DNA from 3 places in the Pseudomonas sp. GM24 genome. Region 1 is predicted to be linked to each of the others. Evidence: riboswitches for the same ligand, from Rfam matches in the RefSeq annotation. Region 1 holds a riboswitch; each other region holds the start of a gene.

What was found. A riboswitch is a leader RNA that binds a small molecule or an ion and turns the genes downstream of it on or off. The one in region 1 is predicted to bind cobalamin.
Region 2: it holds a riboswitch for cobalamin, as region 1 does, so the genes downstream of both, cobO (cob(I)yrinic acid a,c-diamide adenosyltransferase) here and PMI23_RS23595 (TonB-dependent receptor plug domain-containing protein) in region 1, are expected to answer to the same signal.
Region 3: it holds a riboswitch for cobalamin, as region 1 does, so the genes downstream of both, PMI23_RS16860 (ABC transporter substrate-binding protein) here and PMI23_RS23595 (TonB-dependent receptor plug domain-containing protein) in region 1, are expected to answer to the same signal.

What each region holds. Positions count from the first base shown of each region.
Region 1 covers NZ_AKJR01000218.1:21,260-28,101, reverse strand. Annotated here, with positions in the region: gene PMI23_RS23600 (autotransporter outer membrane beta-barrel domain-containing protein) at 1-3,284, opposite strand, end outside; cobalamin riboswitch at 3,451-3,656, shown strand; gene PMI23_RS23595 (TonB-dependent receptor plug domain-containing protein) at 3,749-5,686, shown strand; gene PMI23_RS23590 ((2Fe-2S) ferredoxin domain-containing protein) at 5,686-6,045, shown strand; gene PMI23_RS23585 (ABC transporter substrate-binding protein) at 6,042-6,842, shown strand, end outside.
Region 2 covers NZ_AKJR01000089.1:19,091-25,932, forward strand. Annotated here, with positions in the region: gene PMI23_RS12930 (cobyrinate a,c-diamide synthase) at 1-1,126, opposite strand, end outside; gene cobO (cob(I)yrinic acid a,c-diamide adenosyltransferase) at 1,123-1,734, opposite strand; cobalamin riboswitch at 1,817-2,047, opposite strand; gene PMI23_RS12940 (hypothetical protein) at 2,211-2,795, shown strand; gene PMI23_RS12945 (PQQ-dependent sugar dehydrogenase) at 2,862-4,175, shown strand; gene PMI23_RS12950 (C40 family peptidase) at 4,308-4,844, opposite strand; gene PMI23_RS12955 (C40 family peptidase) at 5,064-5,681, opposite strand; gene hda (DnaA regulatory inactivator Hda) at 5,896-6,600, opposite strand; gene PMI23_RS12965 (AI-2E family transporter) at 6,808-6,842, opposite strand, start outside.
Region 3 covers NZ_AKJR01000137.1:8,052-14,893, forward strand. Annotated here, with positions in the region: gene PMI23_RS16840 (LysR substrate-binding domain-containing protein) at 1-72, shown strand, start outside; gene phnX (phosphonoacetaldehyde hydrolase) at 146-973, shown strand; gene PMI23_RS16850 (hypothetical protein) at 1,037-1,306, opposite strand; gene PMI23_RS16855 (Ppx/GppA family phosphatase) at 1,315-2,250, shown strand; cobalamin riboswitch at 2,293-2,487, shown strand; gene PMI23_RS16860 (ABC transporter substrate-binding protein) at 2,632-3,645, shown strand; gene PMI23_RS16865 (FecCD family ABC transporter permease) at 3,654-4,658, shown strand; gene PMI23_RS16870 (ABC transporter ATP-binding protein) at 4,655-5,419, shown strand; gene PMI23_RS16875 (GNAT family N-acetyltransferase) at 5,358-5,909, opposite strand; gene metE (5-methyltetrahydropteroyltriglutamate--homocysteine S-methyltransferase) at 6,127-6,842, opposite strand, start outside.

The sequences.
Region 1 (6,842 bases):
GGGCCGAAGTGCGTCCAGTACGCGCCGACGCCGTACGCACGCAAGGTGTCTTCGCCGGCGGCGCGCCGGGTGTAGTGGCTGACGCCGGCGTCGATGGTGCCGGCGGACAATGACAGCCCGGCCTGCTCGTGACTGCCGTCGGGCCGGTCCTTGCGGTAAAGGTCGGTGCCAACCTGAAATGCCGTCAGGTCATAGTTGTACTCGGGTGTGTTGCCCAAGGCGTTTTTGCGGTCGCCATCCTGTTTGCCGCTGCGGTAGATCACCCGGCCCCAGCCCATCGATGGCGCCAACGTCGATTCGTCTTCCTTGGGCAATGGATCACCGCGATTCAGGCGTTCCTCGCCGACCCGCTCGTGAAGGGTGTCGACCATTGTCCGGCCGTAAACCAGGGCCAGCGCGGGCACGGCACCGTACAGCGACACTTCCGGACGGTAATTGGGTACCGGGGAAGGATCGGGCGTCGGATCGGGATCGGGATCGGGATCAGGATCGGGGCCTGGAGGACCGTCCGGCGGTACCGCGTCCGAGCGCAGATACCAGGTGTCCTTGCCGCTACCGTCCTGGGCACCTTGCTGCAGGCGATATTCGTACGGACCGGCGACAACACGCCGGGCCAGTTGAAAGGCATTGGCGTCGCTCGCGGCTTCGGTCTTGTTGAGCAGTTCGACCACCGCAATACCATTGCCCTGAGTCAGATCGCCCTGGCCGCCGACATTGCTCACGATCACGCCGGTGGCGCCGCCGCTGGCGGTGGTTGTCGAATCCACAACCAGCATGTCCGAGAGGCTGTTCGCGCCACCACCATTCAACGTGGTGTTAAGCAGCAGCCGGCCGCCATTGGACACGAACACCCCGCCGCCATCGGTGCCGACGGTGTTGGCCCCGCTGACCAGCAACACATTGCCGACCGTGTTGCTGCCGGCGGCAAGGTCGAGCGTGCCGCTATGGGTGAATCGGTTTACACCGAGCAACTGGCCCTGTACAGCACCACCCAGCGTCGGCGTATTGGCCGTTTGCCCCAAGGGCAGATAGGCGCCGCTGGCGTTGAAGCTGACGATGCCCGTCGCCGGTTGCGCCGCCAGACGAATCACACCGCTGTTGTCGATGCTGTTGGCGCCCGATGAGCCGAGATCACTGACGGCAACGCCCCAGGTATCGCGACTGCCGCTGGCACTACTGGCGGTGAAATTGCGCAGTGTCCAGGTGCCGCTGTTGGCCACCGTGCTGGCCGCGCTGACGGCATTCATAACGCCGGTTATCTGCCCGGTATTGTTGAGCGCAAACGTCGTGCCCGGTGTGGTCGCATCGGCGCGTACGGCGACATCGCTAAGCGCAGTGATCGCACCCGAGTTGGTCAACGTCTGGCTCGCACCGCCAAGGGCGATGCCGCTGCTATCGGCCCACCCACCCTGAAGCGTGGCGCTGTTACTGACATTGACGCTGCCGCCCTCGGTCAAGGCGTCTATGGCCGACGAGCCAACGCCTCGAGTAGTGATCGCGCCGCTGTTGCTGACGGTCAAATTCGCGGCGCCCGAGGCCTGGGCGAGAATGCCCTGACTGTCGCTGGCACCGAAGGTCTGGATCGCGCCGCTGTTGACCACACTTTGCGCGCCAGTGACCGACAACGTTCGGATACCGCGTTGTTGATTGCCCCGCGCGATCAACTCCCCGCTGTTACTGACACTCAATGTGCCCAGCCCACTGCCTGAGTTGAAGGCATTGCCGGCCAGAATCGCCGCGCCCTGACCGTTGACGTCGATCAGCGGGCCGTTGAACACGACACCCACGTCGCCGCCCAGCGTCAGCGCCTGGATACCAAAAGCACCAATGCCCGTGCCGTCGCCCGAGCCAGCGTTCGAGTGGGTGATGATCGTGCCGCCGGAATTGACGTTGACCGTGCCCGTCGGCGACTGCGTCGAGGCATAGATGCCGTTGGCGTTGCTGTGCAGGGTTTCGATGCGATCGCCACGGTAGTTGACCTGAACATTGCCGCCGGTCGAATCGACCCGTATACCGCCCGCGCCAAACCCGCTGGCGAACAGATCGCCCGAGTAATCAATCAGCACATTGTTGTTTTCGGCGCTGACAATGATCGCGTAGGCCCGGGTGGTGTTGATGTCGCCGAGGACTTTGATATTGCCGCTACCCGTGATCGCGACATCACCGGTACCGCGCTTGATCACGTAGATCGCCCGCGAACCGGCGGTATTGGCCGTGCTGCCGACGTTGATGGCAGCATTGTTCTCGATGCTGATCGAACCGCTGCCGCCGACATTGTCATTGGCATAGATACCGTGGGCGCCGCCACCCGTGGTGGTGATGGCGCCGTCGTTGACGATGGCGATGCTGCCAACGCTGGAAAACGAACGAATGCCGAAACCGTTGAGGCCGCTGGTACTCAGGTTGCCGCTGTTGGTCAGGCGGGTATTGCCTGTGCCGCCCTCGGTGAACAAGCCAAAGGCGTTCATGCCGATGCTTTGCACATTCGCCGCGTTGATCAGTGTGGTGTTGCCATTGACTGCACGGGTATGCACGCCGGCGTGGTTACCAATGCCGGCAGTCGGCAAAGTGTCGTCAATGATCGGAAGACCGGCCGAGAGTGCATCATCGTTGTTGACCAGAATACTCACGCCACTGCCGACGTTGACGTTGGTCTCGCCACTGCCCGTGGCTTTGGTCCAGACGCCGTTGCCGCCGAGCAACGTGATCTGGCCATTGCCCTGATGATTCAGGTTGATCGCCCCGCCGCCGCTGGCGTTGATGTCGATGCCATCGTGTTCATTGCCGACCACGGTATTGAGGATGTTCAGCGTGGTGCCGGCACTCACCGAAAACGTCGACGAGCCAGCGCTGGCATTGGTGATCGCCAGCGCGTCCAGGCCACTGCCGCCGACATTCACCGTGTTGGTCCCGCCATTGACGCTGAGGCTGGCGTTGCCGGTCGCGCCGATGACATTGGCAAACACTGCGTTGGCGGCCGTTGGGGGTGTGCTGTTTACCGTAGTGCCAGTGAGTGTCAGCGTGGTGTTGGCATTGTTGCCACGACTGTTCAACGAGGAACCCGCCGTAGTGGTAATGGTAGTGCCCGACTGCGTGCTGATCGACGCATCGACGCCGGCCGCCGGCAAACAGGTTTGCGAGACGTTGTAGGCACCCGCCGCCAAAGGCCCGCACGCAGCTTGAGCGTCTGCGAGCATCAGGGTGTTGGCCATGGCGACCAGTAAAGCGCTGCGAATGAAATGCGGGGCGTGCCCACCGTGAGGATGGCCGCTGGCACCGTGCATGAGAACCTCCCTGTTCAGCGTACGTGGCGAATCCCTCACGCCTGTCGACGCCGCGCGATATTGCGTTGTGATTACCGCTATAGACCTTAGTAGTTATTTCCAAAGTTGGTAATTCGCGAGTCGAGTACCTGTATCGGCAAGTTGACGAACGGTCATTCGAATGTTCAGATGCCGCCCAGTTTCAGGTGTCCCATGCCGCCGTGCATGGGGTGAAACGGGAAACCGGTACGTTCTTTTCGAACAAGTCCGGTGCTGCCCCCGCAACGGTATGCGCGTGATGCTTTCGATACACCACTGTGGTTAGACGGCCATGGGAAGGTGAAAGCCTCGATACGCGCGAGCCCGGAGACCGGCCTGAATTGCTGTTTGGCAAAATCCTGCGGTGGGCGGGCATGGGCCGGTATTGGCTGTGCGCGATGCCTTCTCTTGCATGCTCTTCTGCGAAGATCCTTTTCGAGAAGACAATGATTCGACCTTTCTACACCTCGGCTCCAAGCCTCTTGTTCGGCTGCCTTTGCAGTCCTCTGTTGCTGGCGGATGACGCGCCACTGCAACTCAATCAGCAAATCGTTTCCGCACCGTCGGTGGAGTCGACCACGGTCGCCGACATGGCGAAGTTCGGCAGCAAGGTCGAGATCGTCAGCCGCGAACAGATCGAGCGCGCCGGCCCCAGTGCCGATGTCAGCCGCGTCATGCAGATGTTCATTCCCGGCCTGTACGTGGCGCCGAAAAACGGTCCCTTCGACTACGGCACTTATTCGCTGCTCGGTGGGCGCAACGACGATACGCTGATCCTGCTCGACGGCGTGCGCCTGAACAATCGCCTGTACGGCGGCCTCTATCTCGATACCCTGCCGGCCAACGCGATCGAGCGCATCGAAGTGCTCAAGGGCGGGCAAAGCCTGTTGTTCGGTACTCAGGCTGTGTCTGGCGTGATCAACATCGTCACCCGCAGCCCGCAATCGCGCAAAGCCGTCGGCGAAGTGAATCTGGGCGTGGACAGCTTTGGCGGTACCACCGAGGATGCGCGGGTCGAGAATATCTTCACTAACGGATTCGGCGACCTGGGTTTGCTGGCGTACGTCAGTCACAACGTCTCCGACGGCTATCAGCCGTATCGCAACCGCGACATGAAAAACGATTCTGGGAAGAACCGTGCCTACGAAGTCACCACCTTCGGCGGCAAGGCGATTCAGTCATTTGGCGATGATGCGCGGCTGGAACTGTTCTACCAATACGCCGACGCCAATCTCGACTTCGCCCGCCCGGTGGACAACCACAAAACCACCAACGACCGCGTGCAGCAAATCGCTACGGCGACCTTCGAGCAAACCCTCAACGAGCGCCTGAGCTACTTCGTCAAAGGCCATATCAACGATTGGGACACGCGCTACACCCGGGTCAACAACGTCAATGGCGGCGGCACCAAGGTCATTAATCACAACGACTATTGGGGCTTCACCGACTGGGGTGTGCAGGCCGAAGGCAAGGCTGAATTGCCCGGCGGCCATGTGCTGGTGTTCGGCAGCGAAAACCAGTGGTTCAAGGGCCAGGACGACGTGCTGATCATCGACAACGATAAGGCCGAAGCCCATGCGTTCTACACGCAACTGCGCCCGCAGATCGACGCCCTGCCCGACTGGCACCCGAGTATTGGCGTGCGTCACGAGGCCATGAACGGCGGCGACAGTGCCACAGTTGGTATGCTCACTTCGCTGTATGACCTCAACGACAACTGGTCGGTGCGCGGTCAATACGGCAGCGCCTACAAACTGCCGAACGCCGAGCAACTGTTCGTCAACGAGCCGGGCGACGAGATCGGCAACCGCAACCTGAAACCGGAAAAAAGCCGCAATACGGAGCTGGGTGTCGACTACAAGGGCCTGCTGCTGGATCGCGAATTCAGCGCCAGCGTGACCCTGTTCAAACGCAAGATCGACGACCTGATCACCCTCGATGACATTCAGTGGGTCAACGGTGAAGGCACGATCCAGATGCGCGGTTTCGAGGCGGACGCGAAACTGGCGCTCAACGATCAGTGGAGTTTGCAAGCGGACATGACCCGCAACCTCACCGAGTCGCGCACCGGTGTAACCATCAACGACATCCCGAGCTTCTTCGCCCGTTCGCGGGTGGGTTATGAATCGGAAAATCGCCTGTGGGGCGTTGGCGGTGCGATCCGTTACATCCGCGATATCAAAAGCTCGAAGCAAGTCGAATACGGCAATTATTCGGTGGTCGACGCCGACGCTTATCGCTACCTCGACAACGCCCACCAACACCGGGTGAGTCTGCTGGTGGAAAACCTCTTCGACCGCGACTACGTCACCAGCCGTTCGAGCAACGTCGACAACCTCGGCCGGCCGTTCACCTCCGAAGTACGCTACACGTACCGCTTCTGATGAGTGAAATCAAAACCGTCGACGGCGTCGATACGCACCCGGACTGGTCGCATGTGCCCGAGCATGCGCGCCATGTGTTCCTCTGCACCGGCCCGCGCTGCACCCAGCGCGGCGCCTTGCAGTTATGGAAAACCCTGCGCCGGCATTTGCTGGCGCACGATCGCATCGAGACGCCGGGCGGCGTCCTCCTGACGCGCACGCACTGCCAGTTTCCGTGCAATCTGGGGCCGATTGTGACGGTGTACCCGGAACGTTGCTGGTATGGCGTGCACAGCCATGAAGAGGTGCAGCGGCTGGTCGAGGGGCATCTGGTGGGCGGTGAAGTGGTCGCGGATTTGCTGGTCAAGGCGCAGGGATGAAATCGATCCTGTTAGCGCTTGGCGCCCTGCTCTGTTCAATGCCGACACTCGCCGACAGCTTCAGTAATTGCGGCGAGGACTGGAACGCCGCTGCGCCTTCGCGCGTCGTCGCGCTCAATCAGCATGCGGCGGATCTCGTCCTGGCGCTGGGTGCCGGGCCAGTGCTGGTTGGCGTGGCGTATCTGGATGACACCGATGCCGGTCAGCGGCCATCCGCGTATTTCGGTGTGCCGGTGATCGCGCGGCAATACCCGGCCAGCGAAGTGCTTTACGCACAGAAACCTGATCTGGTGATTGGCGGGTTCGCCACGGCATTCGGCGACGGTGTGACTTCACGCTCGGGTCTGGCGCGCAATGGCGTCGGCTCTTATCTATTGGAGTCGGCCTGCCACGGGCATTCGCTGGATTACTTCGCGCATGTGCGCAATGACTTGCTGACCTTGGGCAGGCTGCTGCACAAACAGCCACAGGCGCGGCAATTGAGTGAGGCCATGGACGCCGACCTCGCCAGTGCCCGAGCCCTGGCCGGTGCGGGTAAATCGCTGTCGGTGTTCTATCTCGACAACGAAGTCAAAGGCCTCGACAGCGAAGGTCGGCGGGGGTTTGTCACCCCGTTATTGGCCGCTGCCGGGGCACGCAATGTCTTTGCCGACATCAACCTCTATCGAGTCACCGTCAACAGCGAAACCCTGCTGGCCAGCGACCCGGACGTGATTCTGCTGGCCGACGCCGAATGGTCACCCGCCCGTCGCAAACGCTATCTGTTGACCCACGACCCGGTGTTGTCGCAACTGCGC
Region 2 (6,842 bases), on a different contig from region 1:
AAGTGTGCCCACGCAACGATCCTTCCGGCAAATCCACTGCTTGCAGCGCCAGTGCAGCCAGACGTTTTTGCATCACCGCGTCGCCCTTCAGCAGCCCAACCAACTCAGCGCGAGTGCCTTCAACGTCAGTCAAAGAATCCAGCAAATACAGCATCCCGCCACATTCGGCGAGCAACGGTTTGCCCGCTGCGTGATGCGCACGAATCGCCTCCAGCATCGCGGTGTTCTGCGACAACGCAACGTGGTGCAATTCCGGATACCCACCGGGCAAATACAGGCTGTCCGCCTCAGGCAATTGCGTGTCGCGGATCGGCGAGAAGAAACTCAACTCGGCGCCCATCGCCCGCAGCAGATCGAGACTCGCGCCATAGGTGAAGGCAAACGCCTCATCACGGGCAACGGCGACTCGCACATTCTTCAGCAGCGGCTCTACAGCGATCACATCAGGCGCGGCGAATTCCACGGCCGGTGGCAGCGCTACCTCGCAACTGCTGGCCAATGCATCGGCGGCGGCATCGAGACGCACATCGAGGTCATTCAGTTCGCTGGCCTGCACCAGGCCGAGATGACGACTCGGCAGTTCGATACCGGTCTCACGGGACAACGCGCCATACCAACGCAAACCTTCCGTGAGGCTGCCTTCGAGCAATTGCGCATGGCGCAAAGTGCCGACACGATTAGCCAGGACACCGGCAAACGGCAGATCCGGCTGATACTTCGCCAGGCCCAGCGCCAGCGCACCAAATGTCTGCGCCATGGCCGTCCCATCAATCACGCCAAGCACCGGCACGCCGAAGTGCCGCGCCAGATCGGCGCTGGACGGCGTGCCATCGAACAGGCCCATCACGCCTTCGATCAGAATCAGATCCGCCTCATTGGCGGCTTCCCACAACAGACGACGACTTTCCTGCTCGCCGACCATCCACATGTCCAGTTGATACACCGGCGCACCGCTGGCGCGTTCGAGAATCATCGGATCGAGAAAGTCCGGGCCGCATTTGAACACGCGCACCTTGCGCCCCTGATTGCGATGCAAACGGGCCAGTGCGGCGGTGACGGTGGTCTTGCCCTGACCGGAAGCCGGCGCGGCGATGAGCACCGCCGGGCAGTGACGTGGCTGATTCAAAGTTCGACGCCTTTCTGCGCTTTGATGCCAGCCTGGAAGGCGTGTTTGAGCATGCCCATTTCAGTCACAGTGTCGCCCATTTCGATCATTTCCGGCTTGGCCGCGCGACCGGTGACGATCACATGCTGCATCGGCGGACGCGCCTGCAAATCGCTGAGCACCTGATCGAGATCGAGGTAACCATGTTTGAGGGCGATGTTGAGTTCGTCGAGCACCACCAGACCGATCGACGGATCGCGCAGCAGTTCGCGGGACACGGCCCACGCGGCTTCGGCGGCGGCGATGTCGCGCTGACGATCCTGGGTTTCCCAGGTGAAGCCCTCGCCCATCACATGAAAGCGCACTTGCTCAGGGAAGCGGCGGAAAAACAACTCTTCGCCGGTGCTGTTGCGGCCCTTGATGAACTGCACCACGCCGCACTGCATGCCGTGGCCCATGGCGCGGGCGAGCATGCCGAACGCCGAGCTGCTTTTGCCTTTGCCATTGCCGGTCAGCACCAGCACCAGCCCGCACTCGTCAGGCGAGTTGGCGATGCGTTCGTCGATCACGGCTTTTTTGCGCTGCATACGCGCCAGATGGCGTTCGTCGCGCTCGGGGGAATCGGTCATGGGGGGAGCTCTCCGTTGAGGCTGGATAACGGCGGGCAGGCACAAGAATAGACGGCAAAAAGCCTGGCATCGCCCACCGTGATGCCGCTGGATGGATCAGGCCGGTCTCCGGGCTCATGAGCGGCGTTTCGCCTGACTGCGCGCCTTCCCGCTTCTTTCGAGGCAGTGGCTCAAGGCGCAGTTTTCACTCATTTACCGTTGCGGGGGCAGCGCCGGGATCGTGGTGGTTCTTCGTGCGAAGACAACCCTCACCGGCTTCCCTGTTTCACTCTGTCGACGCAGGTCACAGAGCACCTGAAACAAGCCGCGAAGGTTAGAGGGTTGGGGGTGGAGCGTCAATTAAAGAGGCGGTCATCGGGCGAATAACTGCCGCCGATCAATTATCTGACGCCAATCTTGTGCCACACTGATACAAATGATATCAAAGAGCCATGCTTTTCCCGAAAAGCCCACTACAACAATAAAGGATGATGACGATGCAAGGCATGATCATCAGCAACCCGCGCCTGGAATTCCTGCGCCCGGTGCTTGAACGCTGGTTTGACTGTATCGACCGTTACAACGCCGTGCGCGGCGACGGCGACACCCCTTACTGGCATGACGAGAAAGCCAATCTCGGATTGCTCTCGGCGGCGGCCTGGATGGCCGAGCTGGTGACTTTGAACGACACTGCCACGCGCAAGCAGAATGAAGAAGGCGAGCGCAATGCCCGCGCTGATCTGTTTCTGGCCGGCGCCGAAGACCGCGCCTTTATCCAGGCCACCCAGCGCTGGCCAAAGGTTACCAACCTCAATCTGACCCAAGCCCTGCTGGACATCACCAACGACGCCAAACGCATCAGCTACGCCAGCGACCTCAAGCTCGGCTGCCTGTTTGTCGCGCCGCAAAAAGCCCAGCACAGCGCCAGCCCCGAAGAGCTGCAGGACATGGTCGACGACCTGCAAAAGGAACACACTTGCGCGGTCGCCTGGTATTTCCCCTACGCCTACCGCAAGTTACGCAGCGAAGCCGGCAATTATCACCCGGGCATCGCCGTGCTGTTCAAGGAAGCGCGCGGTTGAGCAGTTGAACCATCGGGCTTGCGCCCTCCTCTATGATTAGGAATGCATTCATAGGGAAGATCAGCAATGCGCAAGCCCCAGCTCGTTTTTGTCATCGCCTTCGCCGGAGGACTCGCCGCCTGCGGTGAAACCTCCAGCCTGCAAGTCTCCGACGGCACCGGCCCGTCACCGAAGCTGCCCGAACCGAACAAGACCCTGATCCCGACGGTGAATATCGCCCCGGCGATCGGCTGGCCCGACGGCGGCAAACCGACAGCGGCGGCTGGCACCCAGGTCGCGGCATTCGCCGAAGGCCTCGATCATCCGCGCTGGCTCTATGTGCTGCCCAATGGCGATGTGTTGGTAGCGGAAACCAATGCCCCACCAAAACCGGATGACAGCAGCGGGATTCGCGGCTGGGTGATGAAGAAGGTCATGGGCAAGGCTGGCGCTGGCGTGCCAAGCCCAAACCGCATCACCCTGCTGCGTGACGCCGATCACGATGGCGTCGCCGAGACCCGCACGGTGTTTCTGCAAAACCTCAACTCGCCGTTCGGCATGACCCTGGTTGGCAATGACCTGTACGTCGCCGATACCGATCGCCTGCTGCGTTTCAACTACGAACCCGGCGCGACCGAGATCAAATCGCAGCCGATCAAGGTCGTCGATCTGCCCGGCGGCACGCTGAATCACCACTGGACCAAAAACGTCATCGCCAGCAAGGACGGCAGCAAACTGTACGTCACGGTCGGCTCGAACAGTAATGTCGGCGAAAATGGTCTGGATAAAGAAGAAGGCCGCGCGGCGATCTGGGAAGTCGATCGGGCGACCGGCAATCACCGCATCTTTGCCTCGGGCATCCGCAACCCCAATGGCCTGGCCTGGGAGCCTGTCAGTGGCGCGCTGTGGACAGCGGTCAACGAACGCGACGAGATCGGCAGTGATCTGGTGCCGGACTACATCACTTCCGTGAAGGACGGTGGTTTTTATGGCTGGCCGTTCAGCTACTACGGCCAGCACGTCGATGTGCGTGTGTCGCCGCAAAATCCGGACCTGGTGGCCAAAGCCATCGCCCCGGATTACGCAGTCGGACCGCACACCGCCTCACTGGGTCTGAGCTTCGCCGAGGGCAACACGCTGCCGGCGCAGTTCAAGGAAGGCGCGTTCATCGGCCAGCATGGTTCATGGAACCGTAAACCGCACAGTGGCTACAAAGTGATTTTCGTGCCGTTTACCGGTGGCAAGCCGAGTGGCAAACCGGTGGATGTGCTGACCGGTTTCCTCGACAAGGACGAGAATGCACTCGGTCGCCCGGTGGGCGTGGTGATCGATCAGCAGGGTGGCTTGCTGGTGGCGGATGATGTCGGCAACAAGGTGTGGCGAGTGTCGGCCAGCAAATAATTTTCGCCATGCACAAACAACTGTAGGAGTGAGCCTGCTCGCGATAACTTCGTATCAGTCGACATCATCATTGACTGAACGACCGCTATCGCGAGCAGGCTCACTCCTACATGGGATTGTGGGCTGCTTGAATTACGGGTTATGCGCCAGATGCTCCGGCTGCAACACCCGCTTGGCACTCAGATAAGCTTTCTGCCAGTACGCCTTCGACAGGCTGTCCAGCTTCACCGTGCCGCCCGTGGCCGGCGCATGCACGAAGCGCCCTTCCCCGACGTAAATCCCCGCATGACTGACCTGCGAGCCGCCATTGGTGGCGAAGAAGATCAGATCGCCAGTCTGCAAGCCTTCTTTGCCGACATTCGGTGCCTGCATGACGATCAGCTCACGCGTCGAACGCGGCAAAGAGATGCCCGCCGCATCACGGTAGACAAAACCGATCAGCCCGCTGCAATCAAACCCTGAATCCGGCGTGTTGCCGCCCCAACGATAGGGCGTGCCGACCAGACCGAGCGCGCGAAACAGCACGTCTTCAGCAGCAGGCGAAAAAGCTTGGGAGGGGCCGAACACGACCGGTGCGCGAACCACCGGCGCAGGAGGCGGTGTGCGACTGGCGCAGGCGCTGAGCAGCGCTGCGAAGAAGATCAAAGTGAGGCGGGCCGACATCGTCATAAGCAGAACATCCTGATCTGGCTGCGGCTTTTTCTGCCGATGGACAGAAAACAAAACCGCCTGCGTGAGCACGCAGGCGGTTTGCCATCAATATAGATACAGGATTCTAGCGGCTACGCGGCAAACTTCAAGTAAGACTTTAACTTCACCTTGTAAAGTCTAAGTCTACTCCGTTACCGCAAGCCTGATTGTCGCCGCGAACGCAGCGACAACAAGGGATTACTTGCGAGCAGTGACTACAGTTGGAGCGTTGGCCAGAGCGCGTTTCGCTTCGATGAAGGTCTTGCTCCAGTAGCTGTCACCCAGGCTGTCGATGCGAACACCGCCGCTGCGACGACTGCTGGAGTGGATGAACTGGTTGTCACCGAGGTAGATCCCGGCGTGACTGACACGACCGCGACGACCGTTGGTGGCGAAGAACAGCAGATCGCCCGGCTCAAGGTTGCTGCGCGAGACCAGCGGCGCATCAACGTTGATCATTTCGCGGGTCGAGCGTGGCAGGTTCATGCCGGCTTCTTCGCGGAACAGGTAGCCGATGAAACCGCTGCAATCGAAACCGGCTTCAGAGGTACCGCCGAAACGGTAACGGGTACCGATCAGGGACATGCCGCGTTCGAGGATGCTGTCGGCCAGAACAGGAAGCTGATAAGGCTTCTTGCCATTGAATTCGTTGAGTTCTTTTTCGGTGTCCAGCTCTTCCTGATAAATAACGGAAGATTGGGCCGTGGCAGAATTTTTAACCTGTTGAGGCTGCTCTTGAACTGGAGAATGAGCAGCGCAACCGTACAACAGGGTGACGAGTGCGAGAGGCACGAGGGGTGCGAAGCGCTTTAGCATGGGCACGACCGTGGCTGATAGTTGTAAAGAAGCCGAGACTATGCCCGCTATCAGCCTCATTTGCAAATTCAATCGATCTTTTTGTGACTTCTCGGTTTCTCGTTTACATCTAAGCGCTTAAGCCCATTTGAACCGAGACGCGGCCTGCACAGCTTGCAGGAAAGCGGATTTTCTGGCGCCTGAATTATGCCGAAACACGCTGAAAGCCGCGCCGTTACCAGCCTAGGGTTTCTTTCAGGAAGGGAATGGTCAGCTTGCGTTGAGCCTGCAACGAGGCCTGATCGAGCTGCTCAAGCAAGTCGAACAGCGCACTCATGCTGCGGGTGCCGCGCGTCAAAATAAAATGCCCGACTTCATCGGTCAGGTGCAGACCGCGACGCGACGCGCGCAATTGCAGGGCGCGCAATTTGTCTTCATCGGAGAGCGGGCGCATCTGGAAAATCAACGCCAGGGTCAGGCGCGATTTCAAGTCAGCCAGTTTGACCGGCAGTTCACGCGGAGAGGTTGACGCGGCGATCAGCAGACGCCGACCGCTGTCACGCAGACGGTTGAACAGATGAAACATCGCCTCTTCCCAGTCAGCCTTGCCGGCAATCACCTGCAAGTCGTCCAGGCAAACCAGTTCGTACTGCTCAAGGTTGTCGAGGATTTCGACGCCGCGATCCATCAACTCGGCCAACGGCAAATACACCGCCGGCTCGCCCATTTGCTCAAAACGCAGACACGCTGCCTGCAACAGATGCGTACGCCCTACGCCGTGTTTGCCCCACAGGTAGATCAGGCTTTCTGTCCAGCCGGCGTCGGCTTCGCATAGACGCTCGACATAGCCGAGTGCAGCGGCATTGGCGCCTGGGTAGTAGTTGATGAAGGTGGCGTCGTCACGCAGACGCACACCTAGGGGCAGCTGAATCGGTTTCATGCTGACTGAACAGTTCTCAAGGAACCGTTAGTGGCCTCTGTGTAAAGTTTGCGAAGTTTATACCCGTGAAGCTGAGCGCACAATGCGACAGAGTCCAAGCAAAATCAAAGGTTTGCGTTAACGCACCGGTTTTATGACAGATTCCTTGGCGCCAGCGCCTGCAGGACACGGGCCAACCCGGCGATTTGCCGGGCCGCCCCTGCGCCATTACAACTGCGGATCGTCAACACCACTATAGATGT
Region 3 (6,842 bases), on a different contig from region 1:
TGCTGCCTCGGCATCCGCAGGAACCGGCCAGTAATTGCCGAACTGTTTGATGCGAACCCACCGCTGACCTGATCAGCACTGCCCCTTGACCGCCTACCTCATTACCGAGGGACGGCCCACGCTTACCTGAAAACGGAGATTGACCATGCAGTACCAACAACCGACTCACCTGCAAGCCGCGATCCTCGACTGGGCCGGCACCGTTGTCGATTTCGGCTCGTTTGCGCCGACGCAGATTTTTGTCGAAGCCTTTGCCGAGTTCGGCGTCGCGGTGTCGCTGGAAGAAGCGCGCGGGCCGATGGGCATGGGCAAGTGGGATCACATCCGCACGCTGTGCAACCTGCCGCAGATTGCCGAGCGTTATCGTGCAGCGTTTGATCGCTTGCCGAGTGACGACGATGTGACGGCGATCTACGAGCGCTTCATGCCGTTGCAAATCGAGAAAATCGCCCTGCATTCTGCGTTGATACCGGGCGCCCTTGAGGCGATTGCGACGTTGCGCGACAAGGGGTTGAAGATTGGTTCGTGCTCAGGATATCCGGCGGTGGTGATGGCCAAGGTTGTCGAACTGGCGCGGGAAAATGGCTACGTCGCTGACCATGTCGTCGCCACCGATGAGGTGCCGAATGGCCGGCCATATCCGGCGCAGGCCTTGGCTAACGTAATTGCCTTGGGCATCGATGACGTGGCGGCCTGCGTCAAGGTCGATGACACCTGGCCGGGGATTCTCGAAGGGCGCGCCGCCGGTATGTGGACGGTGGCGCTGACCTGCTCGGGGAATGCGTTGGGACTGACTTATGAGCAATACAAGGCGTTGCCGTCGGATCGACTGGCGGAAGAACGAGCGCGGATCGGCAAGATGTTCGCGCCTTCACGTCCGCATTACCTGATCGACACCATCGCCGAATTGCCCGAGGTGATCGAAGACATCAATGCGCGTCTGGCCCGGGGCGAAACCCCGCAAGCCTGCTGAGTAGCCCCCTGCCCCTGATCGTTCCCACGCTCTGCGTGGGAATGCAGCCCGTGACGCTCCGCGTCACTGGACGCAAAGCGTCCCTAGAGGCATTCCCACGCGGAGCGTGGGAACGATCAACAGCCAAATCGCAGGCAAAAAAAAGCTGCCAAATTCGGCAGCAAAAACTTTAAGAACACGCGATGTATTGGCCTCAGCATAGAAGCCGGATAATGACAGTGTCATGACAGCCGCAAATTCATTGAACCGCCCCTGCCCCGTCATCAGGATGTCATCAAGATCACGGCAGAATCCTCGCAAACCGTCTTGAGCCTCGCGACGGATGCTCTGCAAGGATTCCCATGAAAGACGACGCCTCGCTGTTTGCCGCCATCGACCTGGGTTCGAACGCCTTTCGCCTGATGATCGGCCAGTCGGTGCGCAGTCGAAAGGGCCTGCAGATTCAGGAAGTGAAAACCCTGCGTGAACCGGTGCGGCTTGCCGAAGGCTTTGATGGCGGTGCGCTGGATGCACTGGCACTGGATCGCGGCTGGCAGGCATTGGCGCGGTTCGGCAAGAAACTGCGCGGTTTCGAGGCCGGCCGGGTGCGTGCGGTGGCGACCAGTGCGGTGCGTGAAGCGGATAACGCGCAGCTGTTTCTGGCCAGTGCTGAGCGGCATCTGGGCTTTCCCATCGACGTCATTTGCGGCCATGAAGAGGCGCGGCTGGTCTACGCCGGCGTAACTCACGCCTTGCCCAGCGCCGACGACCTGCGCCTGGTGGTCGACATCGGCGGAGGCTCCACCGAGCTGATCCTCGGCCAGGGCTCACAACCCTTGTTAACCGAAAGCATCGCCATCGGCAGCGGCACCTTGAGCACGCGCTTCTTTCGCGGCGGCGATGTGTCTGCCGGCGCGCTACAGGCGGCCGAACGCTTCGCCATCCTGCAGTTTGAAAAAGTTGCCCGGCGCTATCGTGCGCAGGGCTGGCAGCAAACCATTGGCTCCTCCGGCACCGCACGCATGCTGGCCAAAGTGCTCAAGGCCAATCGCCTCAACGACTTCGGCCAGGACGGCATCACCTACGGCGGTCTGCTGCGCCTGTCGTTACTTCTGCTGAAAGTGAACAACGTGCAACAGCTCAAGCTCGCCGGCCTGCAACCCCACCGCCAGAGCATTCTGCCCGGCGGTCTGGTGCTGATGCTGGCGGCGTTCAAGGTGTTCGGCATCGCCCAAATGCTGCCCTCCGAACCGGGCCTGCGTTTAGGCGTCTTGCACGGTTTGATGAGCCAGCACTAATCCTCGCCACGACAGATTCGTCTCCCCTTCAGCGGCTTGATCGACTACCATGCCGCCGCTGGTTCCCGAACGGGACTAATAGGGAATCCGAGGTGCTTGCACAGCATTGATCGGAACTGCCCCCGCAACTGTAGGTGCCGAGCCTGCTCCACGACTGCCACTGGGTGAACCCCGGGAAGGCCGGAGCCAAGGCGATGACGCATCAGTCAGGAGACCTGCCGGCACAGTGATTACTAACCGGCGGGGTGTCCGGGAAGGACATCGTGCCGCGCGCGTCTTCGTTTGATGCCCGGCCTTGCGCTGTTTTCCTGACCGCGTTCGATGGTGTGTTTCCAGACCGTACTTTCCCGCTCCCCGTACGGTTCCTTCGGAGACTGCCCCATGCTGCTGCCCCGTATCGCCACCCTCATCACCGGCCTGACCCTTGGCGCCTTGGCGCAGGCGGCCCCGACGGTGTATCCGCTGACGGTCGAGAACTGCGGCAGCACCCTCACCTTCCAACACGCACCGACGCGCACCGTGACCATCGGCCAGGCCGGCACGGAAATGCTCTACGCCATGGGCCTGGGCGATAAAGTCGTCGGCACCTCACTGTGGTTCAACAATGTGCTGGCCAAGTACAAGCCGCAGGACGACAAGATCGAGCGTCTGGCCGATAACGAACCGAGTTTTGAAGCGGTCATCGGCAAGCGCCCGGAACTGGTCGCCGTGGAGCTGGAATGGATGGTCGGCCCGCAAGGCGCGGTCGGCACCCGTGAGCAATTTCATGACTTGAAGATTCCGACCTACCTGCTGCCCTCCGATTGCGAAGCCAAGGACAACCTCGTCGGCGCCGACGGCACGCGGCTCGCACCGTTTCGTATCGACACGATTTACAAGAGCGTGAGCCAACTGGCGCAAATCTTCGATGTCCAGGATCGTGGCCAGCAACTCAATGATCAACTCAAGGCCAGCCTCGCCAAGTCGATTGCCACCGCCCAAGGTAAACAACTGAAGGATGCCAGCGCGCTGGTGTGGTTCTCCAGTGCACAAATGGACATCGAGCCCTTCGTGGCCGGACACAAAGGCATTCCCGATTTCATGCTCAGCACCCTCGGCGTGCGCAACGTGGTGGCGTCCGATGAAGAGTGGCCAACGGTCGGCTGGGAAACCATCGCCAAAGCCAATCCGACCTTCCTCGTCATCGCGCGCATGGACCGTCGGCGCTTCCCCGCTGACGACTATGAAAAGAAACTCGCCTTCCTGCGCAGCGACCCGGTGACACGCAACATGGACGCGGTGAAACACAACCGCATCATCATTCTCGACGCCATGGCCATGCAGGCGAGCCTGCGCATGTTCGACGGCATCGAGCAACTGGCCACGGCCATCAACGGCTATGACCTGTCGCGATGAGTGCCAGCCTGATCCGTACGTTGCTGGCCCTGGCGACGCTGTTGATTGCAGTGGTTGCGGGCGTGGCCATCGGTGAAACCTCGATTGAACCGGGTGTGGTCGTGCAAGTGCTGGCGAACAAGTTGTGGAACGCCGGTTACGCGCTCGACCCGATCGATGAAGGCATCGTCTGGAACTATCGCCTGACCCGCGCACTGGTCGCGGCCGCGTGCGGTGCCGGTCTGGCGACGTGCGGGGTGATTTTGCAGTCGCTGCTGCGTAATCCGTTGGCCGATCCCTACTTGCTGGGGATTTCTGCCGGCGCCTCGACCGGGGCGGTGATGGTCGCGCTGCTTGGCGTTGGCGCGGGGATGATCTCATTGTCAGTCGGTGCATTCGCCGGCGCGGTCACGGCGTTCGTGCTGGTGATTCTGCTGGCGCGAGTCAGCGGTTCGGCCAGCGGCACCGGGCAGATCATTCTTGCCGGGATCGCCGGTTCGCAGTTATTCAATGCCCTGACGGCGTTTCTGATTACTCGTTCGGCCAGCTCCGAACAGGCGCGCGGCATCATGTTCTGGCTGCTGGGCAATCTCGGTGGCGTGCGCTGGCCATCGGTATGGCTGGCAGTGCCGGTTGCCTTGCTGGGACTGGTCGTGTGCCTGTGGCATCGGCGGGCGCTGGATGCGTTTACCTTTGGCGCGGATTCGGCGGCATCCCTCGGTATTCCGGTGCGACGGGTGCAGATTTTGCTGATTGGTTGTGCGGCGCTGGTGACGGCGGTGATGGTGTCGATTGTCGGTTCAATCGGCTTTGTCGGGCTGGTGATTCCCCACGCCGCGCGGCTGTTGCTCGGTACGGGTCATGCGCGATTGCTGCCGGCCAGTGCCTTGGGCGGTGCGGTGTTTTTGATTGCTGCTGATGTGCTGTCGCGCACGCTGATCAAGGGTCAGGTGATTCCGGTCGGGGTGATTACCGCGCTGGTCGGTGCGCCGGTGTTCGCCTTGATTCTGGTTGGCCGCAGGTCCGCGCGATGAACAGTGTTCTGAGTTGTTCTGGTCTGAGCTTCAAGGTACGCGGCGCCGAGTTGCTCAACGGTGTCAGCCTTGACGTCCGGCGCGGCGAAACCTTGGGTATCGTCGGGCCAAATGGCTCGGGCAAATCCACCGTGTTGAAGTTGCTGGCCGGGCTGCGTGAACCGAGCGCCGGCGAGGTGCTGCTCGAAGGTCAGCGCTTGGGCAAAATGGCCCGGCGCAGCATTGCGCAGAAGCTGGCGGTGGTCGAACAACAGGCCGACACCGACGACGGCATTCGCGTGTTCGATGCCGTAGCGTTGGGGCGCACGCCGTGGTTGTCGGCACTGCAACCGTGGTCGGCGGCGGACGATGCCATCGTCGAGCAGGCGCTCACCGACGTTGACGCGACGCACCTGCGCACGCGTCTCTGGCGCAGCCTGTCGGGTGGTGAGCGGCAGCGAGTGCATATCGCTCGCGCCCTGGCGCAGCGACCGCAGATTCTGTTGCTGGACGAGCCGGCCAACCACCTCGACATTCAGCATCAACTGACCATTCTCAACGTGGTGCAGGCGTTGCCGGTGACCACGTTGATCGCGCTGCATGATCTTAATCAGGCGTTGAAGTGTGATCGTCTGGCGGTGCTGGAGCGCGGGCGGCTGGTGGCGTTGGGCGCGCCGCTGGAAGTGCTGACACCGCAGCGGTTACAGGACACTTTCGGGGTCAGGGCGCATTACCTGACGGACCCGTTCGATGGGGCGCAGATTCTCCGGTTTCACTCATGAGATTGTGCATGTGGGTTGTTTGCCAGACCGGGTCAGCGTCGACATCGATAATCTCGAAGCCTTGGCGCTGCCAGAACGCGATGGCGCCCGGCAGAAATGGATGAGTATGCAGGTAGATCACTTCAACTCCGTCGGCGAGTGCCAGGTCTTTGAGTGATCGATACAGCGCACCGGCCAGGCCTGAGCGGCGCTGTGATGGCAGGACAAACAGACGGACGATTTCCACCACTTTAAGGTCCGGATAGAGCAAGTGCGGGAAGCGTCGGTCGTAAGCGAGATAGCCGATTGAGGCGACAATCTGCCCTTCGTGACGAGCGATCAGAAAGCGTCCTGCCCCACGCAGATAAGCCTCGGCAAAACGCGCCAGATCGTCGGGCATGCCGGTCGCGCTGAGCTTGGGAAAAAGCTCGGCACGGGCGCTTAGAACAAAATCCAGCACCTCGGGAATGTCTGCGTCGGACACGGTTTGGATAACGGGTTGATCACTCATGTAGCGGCAAATACCTAGGATGCGGCTGGGCACAGTAGCAACAGCTTTTCGGCGATGCCATGAGAATTCCCGTTTCTGAAAATACATACACAACCCCTGTAGGAGTGAGCCTGCTCGCGATAGCGGTGTGTCAGTCACCGATGATTTGACTGACACACCGCTATCGCGAGCAGGCTCACTCCTACAAGGGGTTGTGTTTATTCAGGTGGTTAAGGTGTCAGGCCAGCTCTTTACGCAATTGCCGGGCGGCGGTGACCATATGCACCAGCGCCGCTTCCGTCTCCGGCCAGCCACGGGTTTTCAGGCCGCAGTCCGGGTTGACCCATAGCCGCTCGGCCGGAATACGCTTGGCAGCCTTGCGCAGCAGATTAGCCATTTCCGAAGCATCCGGAATGCGTGGCGAGTGGATGTCGTAGACGCCCGGGCCGATGTCGTTCGGGTAAGCGAAGGCTTCGAAGGCCTCCAGCAATTCCATGTCCGAACGCGAGGTTTCGATGGTGATCACGTCGGCATCCATCGCCGCGATGGACTCGATCACATCGTTGAACTCGCTGTAGCACATGTGCGTGTGGATCTGCGTTTCGTCGCGCACACCGGAGGCGCACAGGCGGAACACTTCTGTCGCCCAGTCCAGATAATGCTGCCACTGCGCCTGACGCAACGGCAGACCTTCACGGAACGCCGCTTCGTCGATCTGCACGATCTTGATGCCGGCGGCTTCCAGATCCACCACTTCATCACGAATCGCCAGCGCCAGTTGCCGCGCCTGCACTTCACGGCTGACGTCTTCACGCGGGAACGACCACATCAGCATGGTCACCGGCCCGGTCAACATGCCTTTCATGACCTTGTCAGTCAGGCCCTGCGCATAACGGATCCACTCCACGGTCATGGCTTTCGGGCGGCTTAGGTCGCCGAAGATCACTGCCGGTT